Regions from separate parts of the Brevibacillus sp. HB1.1 genome, predicted to be linked through region 1. Evidence: riboswitches for the same ligand, from Rfam matches in the RefSeq annotation. Region 1 holds a riboswitch; each other region holds the start of a gene.
What was found. A riboswitch is a leader RNA that binds a small molecule or an ion and turns the genes downstream of it on or off. The one in region 1 is predicted to bind cyclic di-AMP.
Positions count from the first base shown of each region.

Region 2: linked by a shared signal. The riboswitch ahead of HPY27_RS24825 (quaternary amine ABC transporter ATP-binding protein) and the one ahead of HPY27_RS12255 (C40 family peptidase) in region 1 are both predicted to bind cyclic di-AMP.
Region 3: linked by a shared signal. The riboswitch ahead of HPY27_RS05135 (CAP domain-containing protein) and the one ahead of HPY27_RS12255 (C40 family peptidase) in region 1 are both predicted to bind cyclic di-AMP.

Region 1 is NZ_JABMIV010000003.1:502,018-509,954, reverse strand. Features, by position in the region: gene HPY27_RS12295 (N-acetylmuramoyl-L-alanine amidase family protein) at 1-388, shown strand, start outside; gene prpE (bis(5'-nucleosyl)-tetraphosphatase PrpE) at 403-1,227, opposite strand; gene HPY27_RS12285 (response regulator) at 1,402-2,031, opposite strand; gene HPY27_RS12280 (HAMP domain-containing sensor histidine kinase) at 2,039-3,187, opposite strand; gene liaF (cell wall-active antibiotics response protein LiaF) at 3,201-4,091, opposite strand; gene HPY27_RS12270 (class I SAM-dependent methyltransferase) at 4,106-4,684, opposite strand; gene HPY27_RS12265 (PspA/IM30 family protein) at 4,779-5,474, opposite strand; gene HPY27_RS12260 (LiaF transmembrane domain-containing protein) at 5,538-5,942, opposite strand; cyclic di-AMP (ydaO/yuaA leader) riboswitch at 6,262-6,401, shown strand; gene HPY27_RS12255 (C40 family peptidase) at 6,406-6,927, shown strand; gene HPY27_RS12250 (response regulator transcription factor) at 7,143-7,862, shown strand; gene HPY27_RS12245 (sensor histidine kinase) at 7,863-7,937, shown strand, end outside.
Region 2 is NZ_JABMIV010000012.1:23,482-31,418, forward strand. Features, by position in the region: gene HPY27_RS24805 (carbohydrate kinase) at 4-1,104, shown strand; gene HPY27_RS24810 (pseudouridine-5'-phosphate glycosidase) at 1,108-2,034, shown strand; gene HPY27_RS24815 (heavy metal translocating P-type ATPase) at 2,733-5,153, shown strand; gene HPY27_RS24820 (cation transporter) at 5,218-5,418, shown strand; cyclic di-AMP (ydaO/yuaA leader) riboswitch at 6,175-6,321, shown strand; gene HPY27_RS24825 (quaternary amine ABC transporter ATP-binding protein) at 6,716-7,937, shown strand, end outside; gene HPY27_RS24830 (ABC transporter permease) at 7,926-7,937, shown strand, end outside.
Region 3 is NZ_JABMIV010000002.1:23,788-31,724, forward strand. Features, by position in the region: gene HPY27_RS05125 (homoserine dehydrogenase) at 1-106, shown strand, start outside; gene HPY27_RS05130 (hypothetical protein) at 207-362, shown strand; gene HPY27_RS05135 (CAP domain-containing protein) at 427-1,200, opposite strand; cyclic di-AMP (ydaO/yuaA leader) riboswitch at 1,208-1,360, opposite strand; gene HPY27_RS05140 (rhodanese-like domain-containing protein) at 1,445-1,789, opposite strand; gene HPY27_RS05145 (cold-shock protein) at 2,220-2,423, shown strand; gene HPY27_RS30725 (hypothetical protein) at 2,562-2,669, opposite strand; gene HPY27_RS05150 (hypothetical protein) at 2,666-2,935, opposite strand; gene HPY27_RS05155 (hypothetical protein) at 3,379-3,825, opposite strand; gene HPY27_RS05160 (2-phosphosulfolactate phosphatase) at 3,940-4,680, shown strand; gene HPY27_RS05165 (catalase) at 4,761-6,350, shown strand; gene HPY27_RS05170 (TetR/AcrR family transcriptional regulator) at 6,497-7,072, shown strand; gene HPY27_RS05175 (RCC1 domain-containing protein) at 7,150-7,937, shown strand, end outside.

The sequences.
Region 1 (7,937 bases):
CTTCATGCACCGGGAGACTGGCAGCGTAGAGACGGTTATCGTCGAGTACGGCTTTGCTGACAATGCTTTGGACGCAAATAAACTGCAACAGGATTGGCGAGATCTCGCGGAAGGGGTAGTCCGAGCATTTTGCACGTACGCCAAACTTCCCTACCAGCCCCCTACGTCTCCTACTTCTACTCCAAAACCTACTGCAGCACCGACTCTTGCTCCCACCACTTCTCCTGGAAACGGGACGGTCCCTGACTGGAAGCAGGAAGCTGTCAACTGGCTGTATGATCAAGGCTTATTAACCGACGAACAATGGCGTAAGCAGCCTGACCAGCCTCTGCCGCTCTGGGCACAGGCTGTCATCCTAAAACGTTTATTCGAAAAGCTCAAAACGTAACGTAACGTCTCCGTTTAATCGTCGGTCTTAAAACGGGTCAGCGGCGTATCCATTAAGCCCGAATAATTTCTCTTTGCTGGCACACTCACCAATTCGTCCTCTGGGTAGCGGTAGGCGGTTAACATTCCGCCGAACACACATCCTTGGTCGATGTTGATGGTGCCATTTTTTCGTTTTGGTTCTGGATGCGGATCATGTCCCCATACGATGATGGGCGAGGTCACTTTTCTCTCTTTTGCCCATTCTCTGCGGATCGGGCGTCCATCTGGTCCCGTCCCTGCCACATCGCCATATCGGCAAAACGTGTAGACCGCAGGTGAATCCATCCCTATGTAATCATCACGAATCCCCGCATGAACGGCGACTGCTACTATTTTTTCATTCCGTTTGATGATCATGTGCGAAGGAGAAGAAAATAGCAATCTGCGACTCTGCTCTCGTAGCAAGGAGGCCTTCTTCGGCCCGTATTCTTGCTGATACAGCCGAATCTCCTCTTCTACCTTTTCATCTCCATGTGCCAATGTCACTGGTCTGCCATCCAACCAGCGGGCTACTTTCCACCCATGATTACTATCCACCATCTCAGCCAGGCCTGCCGTGACATGATGGTGAAAAAATTGCAGCATTTTGATTGAGTAAGGTCCACGACTCGTGATATCACCGAGGGAAAGGAGCTTTCGGCCGTGGGGATGGCGATAGGTCCCGTCTGGGGTTTGTTCATATCCCAAGCGTTTGAGCAATTCTATAAATTCGTCGTAACAACCGTGAACATCTCCAACGATATCCACACCATCGTCAGCCGAAAGCACCTTGGAGCGTGTTTGAGGTTTGTGCCTCATAACCCGTCCCTCCTTTCCGTAATCTCTCATTCGTTACTTACTATCTTTACCACATCTACGAAAAAAACTCACGGTTTGTATACAAGAAAACTGTTTAAACAAGTAAACGCGCGAAAGAGCCCCTGTTTACCGAGGAGCTTTTTGGCGCGTTTACTTATACATGATGCTATGTGATTAGCCTAAGCTATGCGTATGCACGTAAATGGCCGCTTGCGTGCGATCCTCCACATTCAGCTTGGCAAGAATGTTGCTCACATGAGTCTTGACCGTTTTGATCCCGATAATCAGCTCATCTGCAATCTCCTGGTTGGACTTGCCCTGACCGATCAGCTTCAAAACCTCCAACTCACGCGGCGTCAGTTGCTCATGGGGATGGGACTCTTGACCGTGACGGAAACGGGCCATGATTTTTCCTGCTACCCTCGATTCCAAAACTGGCTCACCCGCCGCAGCAGAGCGGATTGCCTTTGCAATCTCGGCTGCACGCGAAGTCTTCAGCAAGTAGCTGAATGCCCCCGCTTCAATGACCGGATATACCTTTTCGTCATCAATAAAGCTGGTCAAGACGATAACCTTACTGGATGGACAGCTTTCACGAATACGCCGAGTCGCTTCCACACCGCCGATGCCTTCCATAACTAAATCCATCAAAACGACATCCGGGCGCAGTTCTTGCGTCATCCGCACCCCTTCTTCTCCACTGCCTGCCTCTGCTACGACTTCAATATCGTCCTCTGTAGACAAATAAGCAGCCAGACCCATCCGAACCATTTCGTGATCATCTACCAGTAGTACCCGAATCACCTAGCCTTCACCCTTCCCGTTCCGTCTGTGACATTAGAGGAATACGGACCTCAATTTGCGTCCCCTTCCCAATTGCCGAGTAAATCTCCATAGAGCCTCCGACCTCTGCTACGCGCTCTTGCATGCTGCGCAAACCGTAGGACGTCATTTTCTCCCCATCCGGATCAAAACCAACACCGTCATCCGATACTCGCAGGCGAACCTGCTCTTGCAGCGTAAACAGCTTCACTGTAATCTGGGTAGCTCTGGCATGCCGCAATGTATTGGACAAGGACTCCTGCAAAATACGGAACAAATGATCCTCAATTCCACTCGGCAAGCCTTCGACGTCTTCGATCTCCCAAGACAGCTGCATGGTATTTTTACGCGTCAGCTCATCTAAAAGTTCCAGAATGGCTTCCTTCAATGACTTGTTTTGTAACGTAGCCGGGCGAAGATGCAAGAGCAATGCCCTCATCTCCGCTTGTGCTGCTGCTGCCATCTCTTCGACCAATTCAATCTGTTGTGCTGCACGTTGCGGATTTTTTTCTACAAGCCGTTTCATCGCCGCAGTCGTCATCGCGATGGCGAACAGCTGCTGACTGACTGCATCATGCAGTTCTCTCGCCAATCTCTGTCGCTCCTCTGTTACCGCTGCATGCTTCAATTGCTCTGCGAGAGCCGCATTGTGGTTCGACAGCCGCTGCAAAGATGCCACTTGCTCTTCCCATTGTGAAGCCAAGCGATTGATCTGCCATCCTAATTCGCCGACTTCATCGACGCCCAATTCTGGAACCCGATACGACAGCATCCCGCGCCCAAGCTTCATGGCAGCTTCCCACAATACACTGAGTCTCTTTTTCAACAAATTGCCAATGATATAGGAAATGATCAATGCCACTAAGACACCTGCAGGCAAAGAGACAACAAAAGCAGCAAGCTGAATCAAGCCCTCTGGATCGGCAGGCAGATTGATGCCTATATATTCTTGAAGCCACCACATGAAGTTGCGGTCGCTAATCATTTCGTTGTACCACCGATGAATCCCGGGGTGGTCTCTCCATAAAAAGTATAGCCAAAAGAAACAAATAAACGCGGCAGTAATTGCACTGACGGCCAGTAACATGCCATAGCGCACGTATTGCCACTGAATACTTGCCAATCGCTGTCGACGCATCCGCCAGTACCTCCTAGATGTACTTGACTTTTATATCGCCGACAAGCAGCGAGATATGCAAGTTTACTTTTTGCAATGCTTCATCATACTGATCTGAACGAATCTTAACACTGCGATTGATACCTCCCTGACGGTGGCTTAGCACCTCCAGGTCACCAATACTCAACCCTGCTGTTACCGATACAGGAAGATCCACAGGGACATAAATCGTCACATCGCCTATCCAGCCCTCTACGACAAGAACTGCCTCATCCCGCATCAGCACTGCCCGGGAAAGATCAATCACAACATCCCCGATTCCATGCCAGACATGCAAGTGATTCAGTTCAAAACGCCCCGAGGTCAGGTGATAATCTCCAATCAGAGAACTGCGGGAATCTTTTGGCAACGTGTCGTCAGGTGATGAAGACATTCTTTCGTGATGTGGAATTTTGCCACCAACATGCTTCCATTTGTTCCAGCTGTCTAGCCAAGGGCGCTCCTCTGTGGAAACCTTCACGTCACTCGGAACACTCGCATCACTTGTCACAATCGTCTCCGCAGCAGATGAGGTCCCCGTATCACCCAATGGTTGATTCACACGGTGATCTCGTCTGCTGTTCTTGCCCCGAATCAACTGAAACCCGAAATAAATAAACACGATTGGCACTGCAATCTGGAACAAATCATCAACCCCGACACCAAACCACATATCCATCGCGATGATGGTCCCCAGGGAGAATAGAATCCCTCCGCCAATCCGATTTTTCTGCCCCCACAAACGAAGGCCGAAATAAATAAGCACCATCGGCCACAAATCAAACAGACCGAACGAAATGATACCCAAACTGTCTAATAAAAGGCCGATTCCCGTAAAAATAATCAGGATACCAGCCAACATTTTGTGCAAACGGGACAGTTTCACAAAAGTCTCCTCTCTCACGCCCCATGCTGATCGTTTTCACTTTGACCATTACGACATGTATAGATGAATGCAGGCGGAATGTTCAACAGGGTAAAGTCGATCTTGACCCAGGGAAAACGACCCTGCAACTCAGCTTGGAGTTGTAGCGAATATTGGAATGTAATAAACAGGCCCCCTGGCTTCAGTACAGATTGAACTTCGTCCAGAATTGCTGCCCGCAGCTCTTGTGGAAAATTGGCGAATGGCAGACCTGAGATAATAACATCTGCACCTGCAAGGTTCTGCTCCTCCAAGTAAGACCTAAGTTTAGTCGCTTCCTCCCTGATAGGAAGATCGGGAAAACGTGATTGAAGCATAGAGCGAAAATGGGGATCTCGTTCCACAAGCACGTAATGTGTGCCGGGACGCAAGCGCTGATAGATCGTTTGGGTAAATGCCCCTGTACCAGGTCCCAGCTCCAGGATCACATCGGTTGAAGCCCAATCGACGTTTTTCAACATTTGCTCACATAAAAAACGAGAGCTGGGGATTATACTACCGACGCGTCCAGGCTCAGCGATAAACCGCCGCAAAAAGACCAAGAAGTCCTGCAAGAATCGTACCTCCTAGGGGAAAAGCAGCCTGATGTACACAGGCTGCCGAATTGACACAATCTATTCTACACCTAGTCCCCCAGTTCCTGTCGAATTAGGATTGTACTGGTTTGGCTACCGGTGTTTTTACTTCATTAATGGATGCTTTGATGCTGGCAAGTTCTGCATCGAGATCATCCTTTTCCAGTTCAGACAAAGCGTTCTCCCAAGCGCGGTTCGTTTGGCTCCATTGTCCACTCATTTGCGCTTCTGCTTCCATGCGCATCACTTTTTCTTCCATGCGGGCGAAGCCACGGCCTGCGGACTGATTGCCGATACCGACAACTGCTTGATTGACTTGCTTTTGTGTACGAGCTACTTGTGCACGTGCCATCAGTGTGAACCTTTTCGCACGCATTTTATAGAACTCTTCCTTCAGCTCAGCCAGCTTCTCACGCATTTGCGAAGCTGCCTCGGATGCTGACAGGTAAAGACCTTCGTATTCCGCTGCACGGCCTTCGTACTGCTTCTTGTCAGCGAGTGCTCGACGAGCCAACTCGTCTTCTCCCTCAGTCAAGGCGAGCTTGACTTGACGATCGCGTTTTTCAATCAGAGCATTGGCTTCATCCAATTGCTGGCGGAATTTCTTTTCCAGTGCAACCTGACGGGCAACCGCTACTTCAACTTGTCCGATTTCTACTTCCATGTCACGCATATATTGATTCAGCATTACTACCGGATCTTCCATCGAATCCAATGCATCATTCACCGAAGCTACTGTCAGGTCACGCAAACGTTTAAAGATACTCATTATTTTTTCCTCCTCATCATATCACATCATATTGTTCATCCAAAAGACTCTTGCGACGTAGCGTTATTGTTGTCTTCGTGTTACATGTTTCTCCCAAGTGTCTAGCGTATCTTCCTTTAATACTTTTTGGGCCCATTCACGCTCCCAAGTAGGTGGAGCTTGCTTTGGTTCTTGACTGGGACGCAGTAAGCGATATCCCAGATAAATTACCCCAATGGCCAGAAGCGCGTGAAACAGTAGGTCAAGCTTGCCAATCAGCATCAGGAACCCGAATAGAAAGACGAGGATTCCCCAAAAGCGTGAACCGGTTTGTCCCATAATCTTTTTGGCACCGTATATCATGATCACACCGGGAATGATGAACCCGAGCAAGTCTCCGATATCGATACCCACCAGATCTAGAAGAACCAACCCACCGACTAGCAGCAGAACCAGCCCGAGTAGAACTTTGCCAGACCGTTCGCTCATTACTCGCTTACCTCCATTCGTTTTGCATGTGGTGCTTGTGGAACGTTATGCCCTTATTGTAGCCCTCGGTATAGGCTTCCCATAACGGGCGTGCGGTTGGTTTTTCCCTCCGCCCTTGGACGGAGACAATTTCCTGCCCTAATCGGACGAGCTGTCGCGCAAGGCAGAACAAGCCTGCGTCGAAAGGCGGCTTGCTCTGTCGAGCGAAAACGTTACAGCATTTGACGGTAATTTTGTGACGAATATGTGAACTAACGGATGAAAAAGAAGGAAAAAAAGGACTGGCGTAGAATCTTCGTAAGAGTGCGTGTAAAAAAACATCGAAAAATAGCCGAATTCCGCTTGGCGGAAACGGGGGAACCACGTTTTTGGGGTGAATGGTTGCTACTCCTAGCAGCCTAGGGCGTCCTTTCGACCGAACCCTTCAGCTAACCTCGTAGGCTCACGAAGGGAGCAGTTTCTTTTGCGCAAGGTGGTTTTATCTTTATTTATGGCTGGAATGCTTGCTATGGGGGCAGGCGCTGCACAGGCTGCTGAGGAGAATTCTCTCAATGAAGTAGTCAGCGACTTGTACGGTACCCCTTACAAATCTTCCGGCTCGTCCAAAAAGGGCTTTGACTGCTCCGGTTTCACGCGCTACGTATTTGATGCGTTAGGTGTAGACCTGCCTCACAATTCTGCTTCCCAGTACGAATTAGGTACAGAGGTAGCCAGAAAAGATTTGCAGCCAGGCGATCTCGTGTTCTTTAATACGAACGGTCGCAGCATTTCTCACGTGGGTATCTACATTGGAGACGGCACATTCGTGCACTCGGAATCTGGTCGTGGAGTCGTCAACACCAAGTTGAACGATCCATACTACTGGAGCAAACGTTATGTAGGCGCTAAGCGTCTCAGTGCTCCTGTTCTAGCGAAAGCAGAAACTCCGAAAAAGGTAAAAGCGGTGCAAGCTGCATCGTTGCCGGAAAAACCAGCTCAAAAATAGTCGTTCGGCAAAATAATAAAAAGCCAGGGACACAATGTCTCTGGCTTTTTCTGACGAAATTTAGTACCTGGTCTAAAGAGGTACCCTTACATATTAGAACAACTTAATAACTTACGGGGTTTCTTCCCCTGATGAGGTCAAAGCATGTTATGATAGACAAGACCCATTCTTTGAATGGTATTCCTTATTAATAGAAGTAACTGGGGGTTGTTCCGGTGAAAGATCACATTTTAATTGTCGATGACAATCTGGAGATTATTGAACTGCTAGAAGACATTTTGGAGAACGAGGGCTTCACCGTTTCCTCCGCAGAGAGTGGAGAAGATGCTCTCTCCCTGCTCAGCCAAGGAGAGCGACCTAACCTGATCCTTTTGGATATTATGATGCCCAACATGAGTGGCTACGAGCTCTGCTCTCAGATTCGCCGTGAGTGGGATTTGCCTATACTGTTTCTCAGTGCAAAAGGAAAAGCGGTAGATAAGGTAGTCGGCTTCGAAATCGGCGCAGACGATTACATCACGAAGCCTTTTGATACAGAAGAACTGCTCGCTCGCATTCGTGCCCACCTGCGTCGCTATGAGCGCATTCGCAAGCATACGGAAGAGCAGCCTGAGAAGGAAACAGCCTCTTCTCCGATTACCGTTTTGAAATTCAAGGACCTAGAAATTCATAAAGAAACGTATTCCGTTTATGTATGTAATCAAAAGATTGAGCTCTCTACAAAAGAATTTCAACTGCTCACATTCCTCGCAGAAAATGCGGGCATCGTCTTTACAAGAGAGCAAATCTATGACCGTGTCTGGGGATATGGTTATGGCTCGCTCAATACAGTGACCGTCCATATCAAAAACCTCCGGGAAAAGCTGGAAACAGAGCGTCAGTTTATTAAAACACAATGGGGGACAGGCTACGTATTTATCGGGGAGAAGCTTTAAATGAGCTTACGTAATAAAATTTTTCTCTCCTTCATTGCCTTGATCACACTCAACATCTTGTTGTTTAAATTTGTT
Region 2 (7,937 bases), on a different contig from region 1:
ACCGTGGAAAAAGACATGCAGATCCTTCATCATATCCGGCAAAATCCTTTTATCACGCAACAGGAGCTGGCTGATCTGATTGGCATCTCACGTTCAGCGGTAGCTGGCTACATTGCACAGTTGACCAAACGCGGGGAAATCAAAGGACGGGCTTATGTACTTCGTGATGAAGGAATGATTGCTTGTATCGGTGGGGCCAACCTGGACCGCAAAGCACGCGGCAAGCAACAGGTGCGTCTACAGTCATCCAATCCAGTAACGATTATGGAATCGTGTGGAGGGGTGGCACGGAATATCGCGGAGAACCTCGGTCGTCTTGGCTGCAATACGTCACTCATCACCAGCATTGGTGAGGACAAGGAAGGCGAATGGCTCTTGCAGGAGACGAAAAAGCACGGGGTACACATCAGCCAAGTGTGGAGACTGCCTACACAGCGGACAGGAACGTATACCGCTCTTCTCGATATTGATGGCGAGATGGTTGTTTCCTTGGCAAACATGGATATTTACGATGCTCTTACACCAGAGATGTTCGCGGAGAAATGGTCGCACATTGCAGCAGCCCATGTGGTTTTCATCGATACAAACATTCCGGCGGACTGCTTGGCCTACATCATCGAACGTTGCCGGGAGGAAAACATCCTGCTCTTCGTTGACCCGGTCTCTTCCATTAAAGCTAAGAAGCTCCCACAGCAATTGGACGGAGTAGAAGCGATTTTGCCAAATCGCGAAGAAGCCGAGCTGATGGCTGGCATGAAGATCACGACGATCGAAGAATGCGCCGAGGCTTGCCGCAAGATCAGGGAACGAGGCGTCAAGCACGTCATCGTGACCTTGGGCGAAGAAGGAATTTACTATCAATCCGAGGACGTGGAGGAGCATATGTCTCCATACCCAACGGAAGTGGTAGATGTAACAGGTGCGGGAGATGCGTTCGCGTCGGGACTCTTGTATGGCATTGTAAACGGAGAGTCTTTCCAGAGAGCGTGCCGCCTTGGATTGGCAGCATCCGCTCTGACATTGCAAACAGAGCAGTCCGTATCTCCTCTATTAAAAGCAGAACAATTGGAACTGGCCGTAGAACAATTCGAAAAGGAGCGATAAGAGATGAAACAATATTTGACCTTTACTGAGGAAGTACGCCACGCACTGGAGAACAACCTGCCGGTAGTTGCGCTGGAGACGACGATTATTTCGCACGGTATGCCATATCCGCAAAACATTGAAATGGCAAAAGAAGTAGAGCAAATCATTCGCGACAACGGTGCCGTACCAGCTACGATCGGGATCATGGACGGCAAAATCAAAATCGGTTTGACTGACAGCGAGCTGGAAGAGTTTGCGACGAACAAAAATGTAGCAAAAGTAAGCCGTCGCGACTTCGCTTACATTTTGGCTAGTGGTAAAATCGGTGCGACTACAGTAGCCGCTACCATGATCGCAGCTGAGATGGCTGGCATCCACATGTTTGCAACTGGCGGTATCGGCGGGGTACACCGTGAAGGTGAAATCACTTGGGACGTATCTGCTGACCTGACTGAGCTGGCGCAAACAGATGTAGCTGTAGTATGCGCAGGGGCGAAATCGATCCTCGATATTGGCCGCACACTCGAATATTTGGAAACGCAAGGTGTACCAGTTGTGGGCTACCGTACAGATGAATTCCCATCCTTCTTCGCTCGTGAAAGCGGATTTGGCGTAGACATGCGCATCGATACACCGGAAGAAGTTGGTAAGATGATGAACACCAAATGGGATCTGGGACTCAAAGGCGGTATGATTATCGCGAACCCAGTACCAGAATCCGATGCACTGAATCACCAGGAAATCGAGGCAGTGATCCAAAAAGCACTCGCAGAAGCAAAAGAAAACAACATTGCAGGTAAACAGGTAACGCCATTCATGCTCGATAAAGTGAAAAAGCTGACAGAAGGCAAGAGCTTGGCAACGAACATCGCGCTGGTGAAGCACAATGCAGAAGTAGCTGCGAAAATCGCGGTAGCTTATCAGAAAGAAGCGAATCAAGGTAAATAAGAAAGAGCGAAGATCGAACAATTGCTCCCGGTTAATCCGGGGGCTTTTTTTGTTTTTTAGCGGCTGTAGTGGGGGAAGAAGCGCATTTCCGTCTACGCTTCGGCCTACGCCCCACAAGGGGTTGGACTGTCCGCTTCGGAATAAATGTCGGGAGCGCTTCAAAAGTAGAGTTTCGATGATGTATTCGCAGAGGTTGAAGCTGAAAACCCCCGCCATTTATTCCGAAGCTGGGTCGGGCTCCAGAGGCGCTAGGACTGGAAATGCGCTTCTTCCTGCGCAGCTGTGGTTAACATCTTGAAAGCTGTCTTAAGAGGGTTACTTAGAAGACTCCCTCCAATTCAAAAAATTATCTTGGTTGTAACTCCTCCGTACAAACTCGCATTATGGTTTAAAAGCGCGGCAAAAATCTTCGCTGTTAAGAAGTACTGCCATATGTTTGGAAGGAGACCGCCCGAACGCAGTGAGGAAAAAGGCGACTGGAAAACATGTGGCAGGGCTTCGTCCGGCACCAAGGATAGAGGACCAACCCCATCATTTTTCCCTGTGTTTTCAGCACGTAAAGCCCATTTAGAAAAAAATTGAAAAAAGTGCTTGATATACCCTGAGGGGGTATTGTATAGTAAGGGTGTGAACAGGAAACAACGTAAGGGAAACGATACGATAAAATATACCCCTTTAGGGTATTTGGAGGGATTAATATGAGTGCCAAAACAGCAGAGGCAACAGTCGCAATCTCAGGGATGACTTGCGCAGCTTGTGCACTGCGCATCGAAAAGGGCCTGGGAAAAATGGAGGGAGTGGAGACTGCCAACGTCAATCTGGCCTTGGAAAAATCCACAGTCGTGTTCGATCCATCGAAAACGAACATCGACGACATCCGCTCCAAAATTGAATCTCTCGGCTATGGTGTCGTCACTGACAAGGTGGAGCTAAACATCTCGGGAATGACATGTGCGGCTTGCTCCACCCGGATCGAAAAAGGCTTGAACAAAACAGCTGGGGTTCTGAAGGCAAACGTGAACCTGGCGATGGAAACAGCCACTGTCGAGTACGATTCATCACAGGTAAGTGTGACGGACCTTATTCAAAAGGTAGAAAAGCTAGGGTATCAGGCGACTCGCAAGGAAGAAGGCAAAGAAGAAGAAAAAGTAGATCGTCGCCAGGAAGAAATCAAACGGCAGACCCGCAAGTTCTGGATTTCCGCGATTCTGTCGCTCCCGCTGCTCTGGTCGATGGTGAGCCACTTTTCCTTCACCTCGTTTATCTGGCTGCCTGAAATCTTGATGAATCCGTGGGTACAGCTCGCATTGGCAACACCGGTACAATTCATCATCGGAGCACAGTTTTACGTGGGAGCTTTCAAAGCCCTTCGCAACAAGAGTGCTAACATGGATGTGCTGGTTGCTCTCGGTACCTCAGCTGCTTATTTCTACAGTTTATGGGTCGCGATCAACTCCATCGGTGCTCATGGCGGCCATATGCTGGAGCTGTATTTTGAGACGAGTGCGGTACTGATCACGTTGATCGTCTTGGGTAAACTGTTTGAGATGAAAGCAAAGGGACGCTCTTCGGAAGCGATCCGCAAGCTGATGGGCTTGCAAGCAAAAATAGCAGTAGTCGTACGGGATGGCGTCGAAATGACCATTCCTGTAGAAGAAGTAAGACTGGGCGACGTCGTTCACGTGAAGCCGGGCGACAAAGTACCTGTCGATGGCATCGTCATGGAAGGACAGTCCGCAGTGGATGAGTCCATGCTGACTGGTGAAAGTATTCCGGTGGATAAAGCCGCAGGCGATACCGTCATCGGCGCCACCTTGAACAAAAACGGCTTTTTGAAGGTCCAGGCAACCAAAGTCGGAAAAGAAACGGCTCTGGCGCAAATCATTAAAGTAGTGGAAGAAGCACAAGGAACAAAAGCACCGATTCAGCGCGTAGCTGACAGCATCTCGGGGATTTTTGTCCCAATCGTCGTAGGGATTGCCATTCTTACCTTCTTGATCTGGTACTTCTTCGTTATACCTGGCAATTTCGGTGAGGCTTTGGAAAAAGCAATTGCTGTACTCGTAATCGCTTGCCCGTGCGCCCTCGGTCTGGCAACACCGACCTCGATCATGGCGGGCTCTGGACGCGCAGCTGAGTTGGGTATCCTGTTCAAAGGCGGGGAGCATCTGGAGACTGCTCACCACCTGGATACGATCGTCCTCGATAAAACAGGGACTGTAACCAAAGGCGAGCCAGAACTGACAGACGTCATTACCATTGATATCGAAGAACAAGAGCTACTCTCTTTGGTCGGCGCCGCTGAGAAAAATTCCGAGCACCCATTGGCTCAAGCCATCGTTCGCGGAATTGCAGATAAAGGAATCACCTTGACGAATACAGATTCTTTTGAAGCCATTCCTGGTTTCGGTATCCAGGCAACCGTCGCTGGCAAAGAAGTACTCGTCGGTACCCGCCGCTTGCTGGAAAAACATCAAATTTCGTATCAAGCAGTGTCTGATACCATGCTGGCACTGGAGCGCTCCGGTAAAACGGCGATGCTCGCAGTCGTCGAAGGCAAGCTCGCTGGCTTGATTGCCGTAGCGGATACGATTAAACCGACCTCCAAGCAAGCTGTTCAACGCATGAAAGCAATGGGATTGACTGTGATCATGATGACCGGTGACAACCGTCAAACTGCTGAGGCCATTGCCCGTGAAGCAGGAATCGATCACGTCATCGCAGAAGTCCTGCCTGAAGGCAAGGCCGCAGAAGTGAAAAAACTGCAAGAACAAGGCAAAAAAGTTGCGATGGTCGGCGATGGTATCAACGATGCTCCTGCACTCGCTACCGCTGACGTCGGTATGGCAATCGGTACAGGTACAGATGTGGCTATGGAAGCAGCCGATATTACCTTGATGCGCGGCGAACTGACCAGTGTCGCAGACGCCATCGAGATGAGCAAACTCACCATCCGCAACATCAAGCAAAACCTGTTCTGGGCACTGGCCTACAACACCTTGGGCATCCCGATTGCCGCAATTGGCTTCCTCGCTCCATGGCTTGCCGGTGCTGCAATGGCCTTCAGCTCCGTATCCGTTGTACTCAACGCACTGAGACTGCAACGAGTGAAGCTGTAACAACAGTAACAAGCGGCTTTGTCCGCCTTACCTATACAACATAAAATGTAAGGAGAGATTGATCATGACAAATATCACATTGAACGTAGAAGGTATGTCTTGCAACAAATGCGTAGCGCGCATCGAGAATACATTGAAAGAATTGGGTGCAGAAGGCAAAGTGCACTTGGCTGATAAAAAGGTTGATGTTTCCTACAATGAGAGCACATTGACACTCGAAGCAGTAAAAGAAGCAATCGAAGACCAAGGCTACGACGTCGTTTAAGCATCGTGCTATTACTATCGAAAAAAGCTCCTGCCTGATTCCATGAGGCGGGAGCTTTTTGGCTGTTTTGCTTGGAGTAGCTGTAGGGGATGGGAAGAAGCCCATTTCCAGTCTACGCTTCGGCCTACGCCCCGCAAGGGGTTAGACTGTCCGCTCCGAAATGAATGTCGGGAGCGCTTCAAAAGTAGAGTTTCGAAGATGTATTCGCAGAGGTTGAAGCTGACAACCCCCGCCATTCATTTCTACGCTGAGTTGGGCTCCAGAGGCGCTAGGACTGGAAATGTTCTTCTTCCCAAGCGACTATTGTTTACATCTTGAAAGCAGCATTCAAGGGGGTGCTTCATTAAATGCATGTAGACTCCCAACAGCTCGTAGAGGAAACAGGAGAAATAAGCGAAGATCTTTGGACACACCTACCGAGGCGCAGTGAAAAAAAGAGAAACTGCCTTTAGCGTCCACCTCTGAGACACATCTTGAATGGACTACTTTGGACGCGGTTTCGCTTTTTTTCACGAAGCCGGGCACCGATGCTCCCTCGCAGGTGTTCCAAGAAGCTGAGCGTTTTCTCCTGTTTCCTCCCCACCCCACATGCGAGAGAGAATAACGCACGATTCCTTTAATCGAATGAGTAACCGAGAGCTAATCCAATCCGATTCATAAAGAAAGACAAAGTCCGGTTAAAACCGTGCTAAACGAACGTTCACAATAACTGGAAGCGAGCGTATAATCAAATCACAATCAAGCTTAATCAAGAAACAACACATACGGCCTAGTTCCGAAATTTTCGGAAGCGGGGGAACCAATCTTTTGGGGTTAATCCTGAGTGATCAGGAGGGATGAGGAAAAGTCTTCTCTGCCATCCTACCCGTCAGCTAACCTCGTCGGCCAAAGCAGGGAAGGTCATGGATGGATAAAGTCTAGGCATATAATACGCAACAAGGGGATTCCTTGCGGGCGTGTGATAGGCCGATGCAGGCTTTTTCTTTGGGACCTTTGTTCTGGAGAAAAAGGATGGATCGGCCTATTTTTTATGGAAATACCGATGAGCAGCTTACGCCATACAGACGTTATCGAAAAACGTGTGGATCGCTGGGAGGCAGTCGGTACGAGATAAACCGCTGACAATCGAAATCAGGAAGACAGAGTACAGGGAGTCCTGAAAAGGGATGCCAGGTATTACGTAAGCCTGCGGATTTTTTACACGAGTATAAATCAAGCGTGCCTGCTTGGTTTTGCTGGAGTGTGGAAACTTCGCAGGCTTTTTGCATTTACGAAAAAACGAAGGATGAGGGATACCATGCCCAAAATGAAGGTCCATCAACTGACAAAAGTGTTCGGCAAGCAGCCCGAGCTGGCCTTGAAGCTACTGGCAGAAGGACGTACGAAAGAACAAATTTACAAGCAAACGGGCCAGTCTATCGGGGTGAATCAGGTCAGCTTTGAAGTCGAGGAAGGTGAAATCTTCGTGATCATGGGCCTGTCCGGCAGCGGCAAGTCAACCTTAATCCGACTGTGTAATCGACTGATTGATCCAACGAGTGGAAGCATCGAGATCGACGGGGAAGAGATCGTGGACATGAAGGCATCGGCTTTGCGCGAGGTGAGGAGGAAGAAGCTCGGGATGGTTTTCCAAAACTTCGCCCTGTTTCCGCAGCGGACGGTACGAGAAAACGTCGAGTTCGGTTTGGAGATTCAACAAGTACCACCAGGACTCCGGCAAGAAAAAGCACGGGAAGCGCTTGCGCTCGTTGGATTAACCGAGTGGGAAAATGCGTACCCGGATCAATTGAGCGGAGGGATGCGCCAGCGAGTCGGCTTGGCGCGGGCGTTGGCTAATAATCCAGATATTCTCTTGATGGACGAAGCGTTCAGTGCACTGGACCCGCTCATTCGAAAAGACATGCAGGATGAGCTACTGGAGCTTCAGATGACGATGAAAAAGACGATCCTGTTCATTACACATGACTTGCACGAGGCGTTGAGGCTGGGTGATCGGATTGCCTTTATGAAAGACGGACAGATCATTCAGATCGGCCGCCCGGAAGAAATCATGGCAGACCCAGCGGATGAATTCGTGCGGAAGTTCGTCGAGGATGCCGACCTGTCCAGAGTGCTCGTTGCTGAAAATGTGATGAAACGGGCAGAAGCAATCACGCCTGACAAAGGGGCGCGAGTGGCGCTGCAACTCATGATGGATAACGGTGTGTCCAGCTTGTACGTCGTGGACAAAAAGCGCACACTGCTCGGCTTGATTACGGCGTATGACGTATCACTCGCGATCGGTACGGGGGATTCACTGGAGACGATTATGAAAACCGACCTCCCTACTGTTTCACCTGACGCACGTCTGCACAGCTTGTTCCCGATGATGGCAGACCTGCACGTCCCGATTGCGGTAGTGGGCGAGCAGCAGCGTTTGTTGGGTGTCATCGTAAAAGGAGCGGTGCTAGGCGGGCTGGTAGGCAAAGTCAATGTCCAAGAACACCAGAGAGCAGAGGTGATGAGTGATGGACGTCGTG
Region 3 (7,937 bases), on a different contig from region 1:
AGAAACAGATGTCATGGGGGATTTATTGGTCGTTGGAGGAAAGTCAGATCCTGTCGCGGCAGCAGCGGCTGCCTTAAAAGACCTTGAACATATCATTAGCAGATAGGTTCATTTGCATGTGCTTCCAGTGTTCCTTAGGAATGAGTCCTTTACAACCGCGAGCATACTAAGGATGCACCACAAAAAACGGCAAGGGGGCCATACGGATGAACCAATCGTCTGATGTCAATGCCGAGCTGCAGCAAGTATCTGCTTACCCAACCAAGCAAAAAATGAATCAAAAGAACGTCGCTTTGGTAAATGAGCAGGATAGCTGCTGCTGTACCCCCAAAAAGCAGGCATCCGAAGCACAGCAGGAATGATGCCTACACGAAAAAGCCGGGTCTCGATTAAGAGACACCGGCTTTTCGTTTCGTACAATGCGTTTTATCCGATAAATTCTTGTACCCAGTAGCCATTTGTGACGCCTACACCAATTTTTGTGAACGCAGGGTTCATAATGTTTTGGCGGTGACCTTCACTGTTCATCCATTGTTGCATAACTTCTTGTGGACTCTGTTGACCCATGGCGATATTCTCACCTGCAGTCGAGTACTGAATACCATACTGCTTCATCATGTCAAATGGGGAACCGTACGTTGGACTGTTGTGGTCAAAATAGTTGTTAGCAGACATATCTTGTGCTTTTGCCAAAGCTACTTTGGACAATGCTGCATCCATTTGAACTGGTTTGAGACCTGCTTTTGCACGTTCTTGGTTCACCAAATCCGCGACTTGTTTCGCAAAATCACCAGTTTTTCCTTGTTCCGCTTGATTTACTGGAGCGGCAGGCTGAGTGACGTTATTTCTAGGTTGCGCTGGTGCTGGTTGAACTGGTGTTTGTTGAACTGGTGCTGATTGAAAAGATCCTGGTTGAATTGGGTATGGTTGTACAGGTGTAGCTTGTCCTTGCTTAACAGGTTGCATCGGCTGTACTGCTTGTGACTGGCCAGGAACAAAGCCTTGCTTTTGATAAAAGTTAAAGAACTGTTGTGCATTTGGTGCTTTTTGGAATTGTCCCATATTTTGACCCACATTGAATTGGAATTGTCCGTTCTTCAATGGGCAGTTAGATGCTGCGGAAGCAGAAGAAGCAAACCCTGTCAAAGCCAAGCCTAGACCAAGAGTCATCGCGATTGTAACAGAACCAAAACGTTTCATTAAACAAATCTCTCCTTTTTTTTGCCTACGAGGTTAGTTGTCGGATTCGGGTTGAGGAAACAACCCTACGCCAATTCGGCGATTCACCCCATGTGGAATTGCTCATCCACTAAAAAGTCCCCCGCACTTCCTTTTCAGAAAGTCTCGGCTTATTTCGTTTGGCATGAACAACGATATCAGACAATCCCAATCGAAATAAAGGAGTAATATATGGCAAAAAGCTAGAATCGTTGATAAATTAGGCTCATTTCGCTCCGTTTGATTGTTCCTTCCATGCGGTTAAGCCGCCTTCCAATGCATTTGCTTGAAAACAATGCTCACGAAGAAGAGCGGCAGCTTTTTGAGCTTTGTTACCGGTTGTACATACAGTAACAATCTGCACATTTTGCGCAAGTTTTTCGGTTTCTTCATCGAACGGCTTGTCCTGTTCTTTCATTAGAAGATAGGGTGCGTTTCGGGTCGATGCATTTTCGTGAACGAGGCTGCCGGTGATAAATTTCTCGACGTCGCGTACGTCCACTAATAGTACAGGCACTTTCTTTTCAAGCATTTCTGATAATTGAATGGTTGTCAAAGTATGATTTTGCAAATGAAATCCCTCCCAATGCTATTGTAACAGAGTATCGCCTTCCCATTATAAGGGTGAACGGTTGCTTTTTTTGGACAACCATGGTAGAATGAGATTGCTACTTGAAAAATTGATACCTAATCATTCATCGAGGTGTTTGTATGCTGATGGATAACATTTTTGAATCCCCGATTCACACTGGCGCGGTCATCGGAGCCGCAAGGATGGAAGAGAGGAAGGGCTTTCATTGTTTTAGGTTTTCAAAAGGTTTAGTTTTTAATTTTGCAGTTCCGTCCCATGACATTTGTATATTTGCTGAGTAGGTAAAATTCACGTATCATGAAGGCGTATCATAGCACATGATCTGGTATTCCTTCATGATATGTGAGCTTTATTTGCTTCGGTAAATATGACTAGCATATTCAAATTGAATTTTTGGAGGTTTTTTTAAATGCAAACGAACGGAACAGTAAAATGGTTTAACGCAGAAAAAGGTTTCGGTTTCATTCAAGTAGAAGGCGGAGACGATGTATTCGTACACTTCAGCGCAATCCAAGGTGACGGTTTCAAAACTTTGGACGAAGGTCAAAAAGTTCAATTCAACATCGTTCAAGGCAACCGTGGCCCACAAGCTGAGAACGTAGTAAAACTGTAAGTCTCCTTTTAAAAGAAACTGTCCTTTCGAGGGCAGTTTTTTTTGTCGTGGTCGTAGTAGTAAAATGTAATGCTCCCCGTTGTCAAGACACGATTTTTTGAGGAATAAGTTGTGTCCTCCTTTTCGTAGTCCTAGTGTTTAGGATGCGATTTTTTCGATAGTATGGGCGTAAAATTGATCGGGTTTTGCTTCATTTAGAGATTGATGAGGGCGCTCCTGGTTATAAAATTGGACATAACGAGCTATCTCTCTGAACTCTTAACGAATTTTATCATCAATACACCATCTTGCAGTTCGGCAGAATAACAATTTTCGTTTAAATTTTCAGTTGAATATTGATATTCGAGAATTGCATCTGCCATTTCTTGAGTGAATCTCCCCTTAAAATACGGTATATTTAGCTTAGTTCCAACTTGAAAATCTTCATCACAACAATTGATATCAATGTGTTCTATTATCGTTTTAACTGGATCGCTTAAATCAGCCCATTTTAAATTACATTGATTATTCACCACTTTCTTCCCCCTTAAAATTATCTTTTCATTACATCAGAAGTTAAGTCATAAAGCACATTATTATTACCCTCAAGTACGATATATCGACGATTGAATTCGTTATTTGTTTTTAGGATGCGATTTTTTCGATAGTATGGACGTAAAATTGATCGGGTTTTGCTTCATTTAGAGACTCATTTCGTACTTGCCAACAATTTCGTTCACGGTCTGCTCCTCCCGGAGGACCTCCAGGACAACCTTTGTTTTAAACTCTGAGGTATATTGGTTCCGTTTTTCCATGCTCTTATTATAACTTATTTTTTAACCTCCCGTGTCTCAGTCTATGGGAGCATTATAAAAGGGGTTGGGATCGTCCTCAGCGCCTGTTCCTGCATGCGAATGGATAAAAAAAGGAACTATGGCGTCCCACCATAATTCCTCATTTTCTTCCTACAAAGTAGTTAAATACAAGTTTCGATTTCGACAGTTTGGAATTGACTGTCAAGAACTGAAAGACCAACAACTTGACCGCCACCGATAGAAGTACGGCCATAAGTGGTGAGAAGGACATTTCTGTTGTTTTCTGCTACGGTAAGGCGCACTTCATAGTGGAAAGAAGCGGGGACCAGCGCATTGAAAGCAGTGCGAGTATTCGCAGGGATAAATTGCGTGATGTCAAGCAAGGTGCTAACTGGATTCGTTTGCGTAACTGCATTACCCCAGTTCAATACTTGCACACGTACTTCAACCTCTTCTGTGTTCAGATTTACGAGGTCGAGGTGAGCGGTGAGAGCAACAGCGAGGTTATTTTGCAAAATACCAGTTGTTCTCACAGTATTTCTTCGTGGGCGTCTGTGACTTCTTTTTTCAGTAACACCTTGATCGTCGTCGTATTCGATTTCAGACATCCATGTTCACTCCATTCTTGAGTATTCTAGTGGGACAATAATACGATATTGTTTCTTGCCTTGATTTGTAACGGCGAACGTAAGGGGACGAGTAACTATTTTTGATAGAGGATGGTGGAGGTTTTGGGAGAAACGCCTGTATGCAAACAACTAAACTATACGGCTCGATTTGATTGGGGATACGAAGGGGTGGAACAGGTCGGGGCAGCATCGGATATGATCGTCATTATCGATGTGCTCTCCTTCAGCACGTGTGTCGATATCGTAACGGGACGTGGAGGGATCGTCTATCCTTATCAGGTGAAGGAGGAGTCAGCCGTAGCATTCGCTAAACAAAAAGCAGCGCTTCTTGCTGGAAAACGTGGAGAACCAATCTCCCTTTCACCCGCCTGTCTGAAAATGGTTCCGATGGGAAGTAGAATGGTGTTGCCCTCGCCAAATGGATCGACCTGTACCTTGCTGGCAAAGAAAACAGGTGCGAAGGTAATCGCTGCGTGCTTGCGAAATGCATCATCCGTCGCCAGATACATACAACAGCAGAAAGGATCTGTGACGGTTATTGCTTGCGGTGAACGATGGGGAAATGGAGCATTGCGACCCGCTATTGAGGATATGATTGCGGCAGGTGCGCTGCTTCACGAGTTGGACGAATATCGATTGTCACCAGAGGCCAAAATGGCGGTGGCAGCCTTCCGATCAGCCCAAGATCATCTTCTTGCTTATTTGCAGAAATGTGCTTCTGGCCAAGAACTGATCAGCAAGGGATACCCGGAAGATGTCGCACTTGCAGCGGAATGGAATCAGAGTTTCACGGTTCCAGTGCTTAACGATGATTTTGCTTACGAAGCTAATTAGTCTTTTCGCATAAAGAATCCCTCATTCGGTAACCATGGTTATGAACCATACATGAGAAAAACTGGACAGGGAGGATTCATATGGATGACAACAGCAAGTCCATCAACCAGTCAGAAAAAAATATCCTGACGAATCGCCAAGGCCATCCGATTACAGACAACCAGAACCTGCGGACCGTTGGAAATCGCGGGCCAACGGTTCTAGAGAATTACGACTTTCTGGAAAAAATCACACATTTTGATCGGGAGAAAACACCTGAGCGTGTCGTGCATAGCCGAGGAGCAGGAGCGCGTGGCTATTTTGAAGCATATGGAACCGCTGGTGATGAGCCGATTTCTACGTACACGAGAGCAAAGCTGTTTTCGGAGCAGGGGAAAAAAACGCCTGTGTTTGTACGGTTTTCTACGGTTATTCATGGCACACATTCTCCCGAAACATTGCGCGATCCACGTGGGTTTGCGGTGAAGTTTTATACAGAGGACGGGAACTGGGATCTGGTTGGCAATAACCTCAAAGTTTTTTTCATTCGGGATGCGATGAAGTTTCCTGATCTTGTACATGCGTTCAAGCCTGATCCTGTCACAAACATACAAGACGTGGAACGGATCTTTGACTTTATCTCGAACACGCCTGAGGCCATGCATATGATCACGTTTTTGTTCTCCCCGTGGGGAATACCAGCGAACTATCGGCAAATGCAAGGCTCTGGCGTAAACACGTACAAGTGGGTAAACCATGAAGGAACAGCGGTCCTGGTCAAATACCATTGGCAGCCGTTAACGCAAGGGATTAAAAATTTGACACAAAAACAGGCGGAAGAGATTCAAGGGAAAAACTTTAATCATGCCACACAGGACTTGTACGAAGCGATTGAGCGAGGAGAATATCCGGAGTGGGAAATGTGCGTCCAGATCATGAGTGATGACGATCACCCTGAGCTCGATTTTGATCCACTTGATCCAACGAAAATATGGCCCGAAGATCAATTCCCGTTTCTTCCTGTAGGCAAAATGGTACTGGATAAAAATCCGGACAACTATTTTGCAGAGGTCGAGCAAGCAGCATTTGGGACAGGTGTTTTAGTGGATGGACTTGATTTTTCTGATGACAAGCTACTGCAAGGAAGGACCTTCTCCTACTCTGATACGCAGCGTTATCGGGTTGGCGCCAACTACTTGCAGCTTCCGGTCAACGCTCCCAAAAAGCATGTCGCTACCAACCAGGAAGGCGGTCAAATGCTGTACCATGTAGATCGAGCGCAGCGGCATATTAACTATGAGCCATCGACGATTGGCGGATTGCAGGAAGCCAAGCAAGCCGCTCCTGATCATCAGCCAGAAGTAGAAGGGAAGGTCGTTCGTCAAAAAATTGATCGCACCAACGATTTCAAACAGGCGGGAGAACGTTATCGCCTCATGGAAGACTGGGAAAGAGAAGATCTCATTGCCAATCTGACGGATGCACTCCTCTCCTGTGATCCTCGCATTCAAGAAAAAATGCTTGGATTCTTCTCGCAATGTGACGAAGAGTACGGTCAGCGTTTGAAAGCTGGAGTCGCACAGGGCAATGGCGGAAATAGCAAAGAGATGGGCGGACCGATGGGCGCAACGAATCCCGGGGCGGCTGTCAAGGAAGCCGAACAGAAGTCCCGTCCGTCCAAGCCTTACTGATGACCCGAGTCAACAATAAGACTGAATGAACAGCGGAGCTTTGCCGAAGCCATGGTAAAGCTCTTTTTTGTATCCGGTTGCAATTTGACTTAACAATCAGTAGGCTAAAACGTATGGGATCGATTTGCCAAAGGAGACGTTATTTCATGTCAAAAGATAATAAAACACATCAACATATTGTAAAAGCAGCCTATCAATTATTCGCGGAGCATGGGATTGAAAAGACGAGCCTGACGATGATCGCTACAGAAGTAGGGATCACGAAGCCGGCGATCTACTACCACTTTGCATCAAAGGACGCACTTCTCGATTATTTGTTTGAACAACTGTTTGGAAATTATACATTCTCTCATTTTTTTACGGTTACAGATTTTACAGCTGACAATTTCACGGAACTTCTTATCGAATCTGGGTTGAAGCTATTGCCGAGCGAGGAAGAGGATTATGCCTTTTTACGTGTCTTCAATCAATTTCTGCTGTCTGTCAGTCAAAAAGAGAAGTACCGTGACAAGCTACGTATGATGCAAGAAGATTTTTTGCAGGGCTTTACCTCCTTATTAGAGCGAGGGATAGAGTTAGGTGTCGTCACGCCTGATCGTGTCGTAGCAAAAGCTCATATTCTAGCACTCGTCGTTGATAATATCAGTAATTACATGCTGATGGGGATTGAGCTAGATCAGAGGGATATCTGGACTGAAACAGTGAGAAGCGTGCTAAAGTAATTGAAAAAACAGTGACGCAATTCGAGTTGCCAGCGTCTTACAAATGTTTACATTAGACGATGGCGAGGAGATTCATAATGATACGAAGAGAGAAATGGGTAGTACTGTTGAGCTATGCCGCGGTACTCTCCTTATTGACGACGGGTGGGGTCGTTGCTGCATCCCCTGCGAAGGCAGGTTCCACTAAAGTAGAAACATCGGCTGGCACGATAGGCAATACCGAGGTGAAGCTACAGGCTTGCAGTCAAGATGACACGAAAGCGGATGTTTCGGACATAACTGCGAAGTCTTGGAAATCATTGGAGAATAAGCCGGTGCTGGAAGGGATTACTGCCATTGCAACAGGCGTCATTTTTGATGAAGCAGGCTATGGGTGGAGGCCAGGTATTTCGTATGCCTTCACCGAGGATGGGCAAGTGTGGAAATGGGGCTATCAATCTGACAAGAAGTATGAACCGCACAAGCTAGCAGGGATCAAAAATGCCAAGCAAGTCACGACGGATTATGTCCTGACGGGCGCCGGTGATGTATGGCAGATCGATGAAAAGAAAGCACCAGAAAAACTGGCCGGTCTGGATAAAATCAAGAACATTCAGCAGCTCGATCTTCATGAAGGCGTACTCTTTTTACTGAAAGAAGACGGTACCGTACTGAAATGGGAAAAAGGAGCGAAAGCAGCAGAAAAGGTGACGAAGCTTTCGAATATCCGTGACATGTATAGCTCAGCCTTTTCCTTATTTGCCATAGATGACCAAGGGAAGCTTCTTTATCTCGATGGCAAATCCGGAGAGCTGAACACAGAAAACCTGCAGGTAATGGATATCCCAGGGAAAGTCAAACAAATAGCCGTCGATTACACGGATCG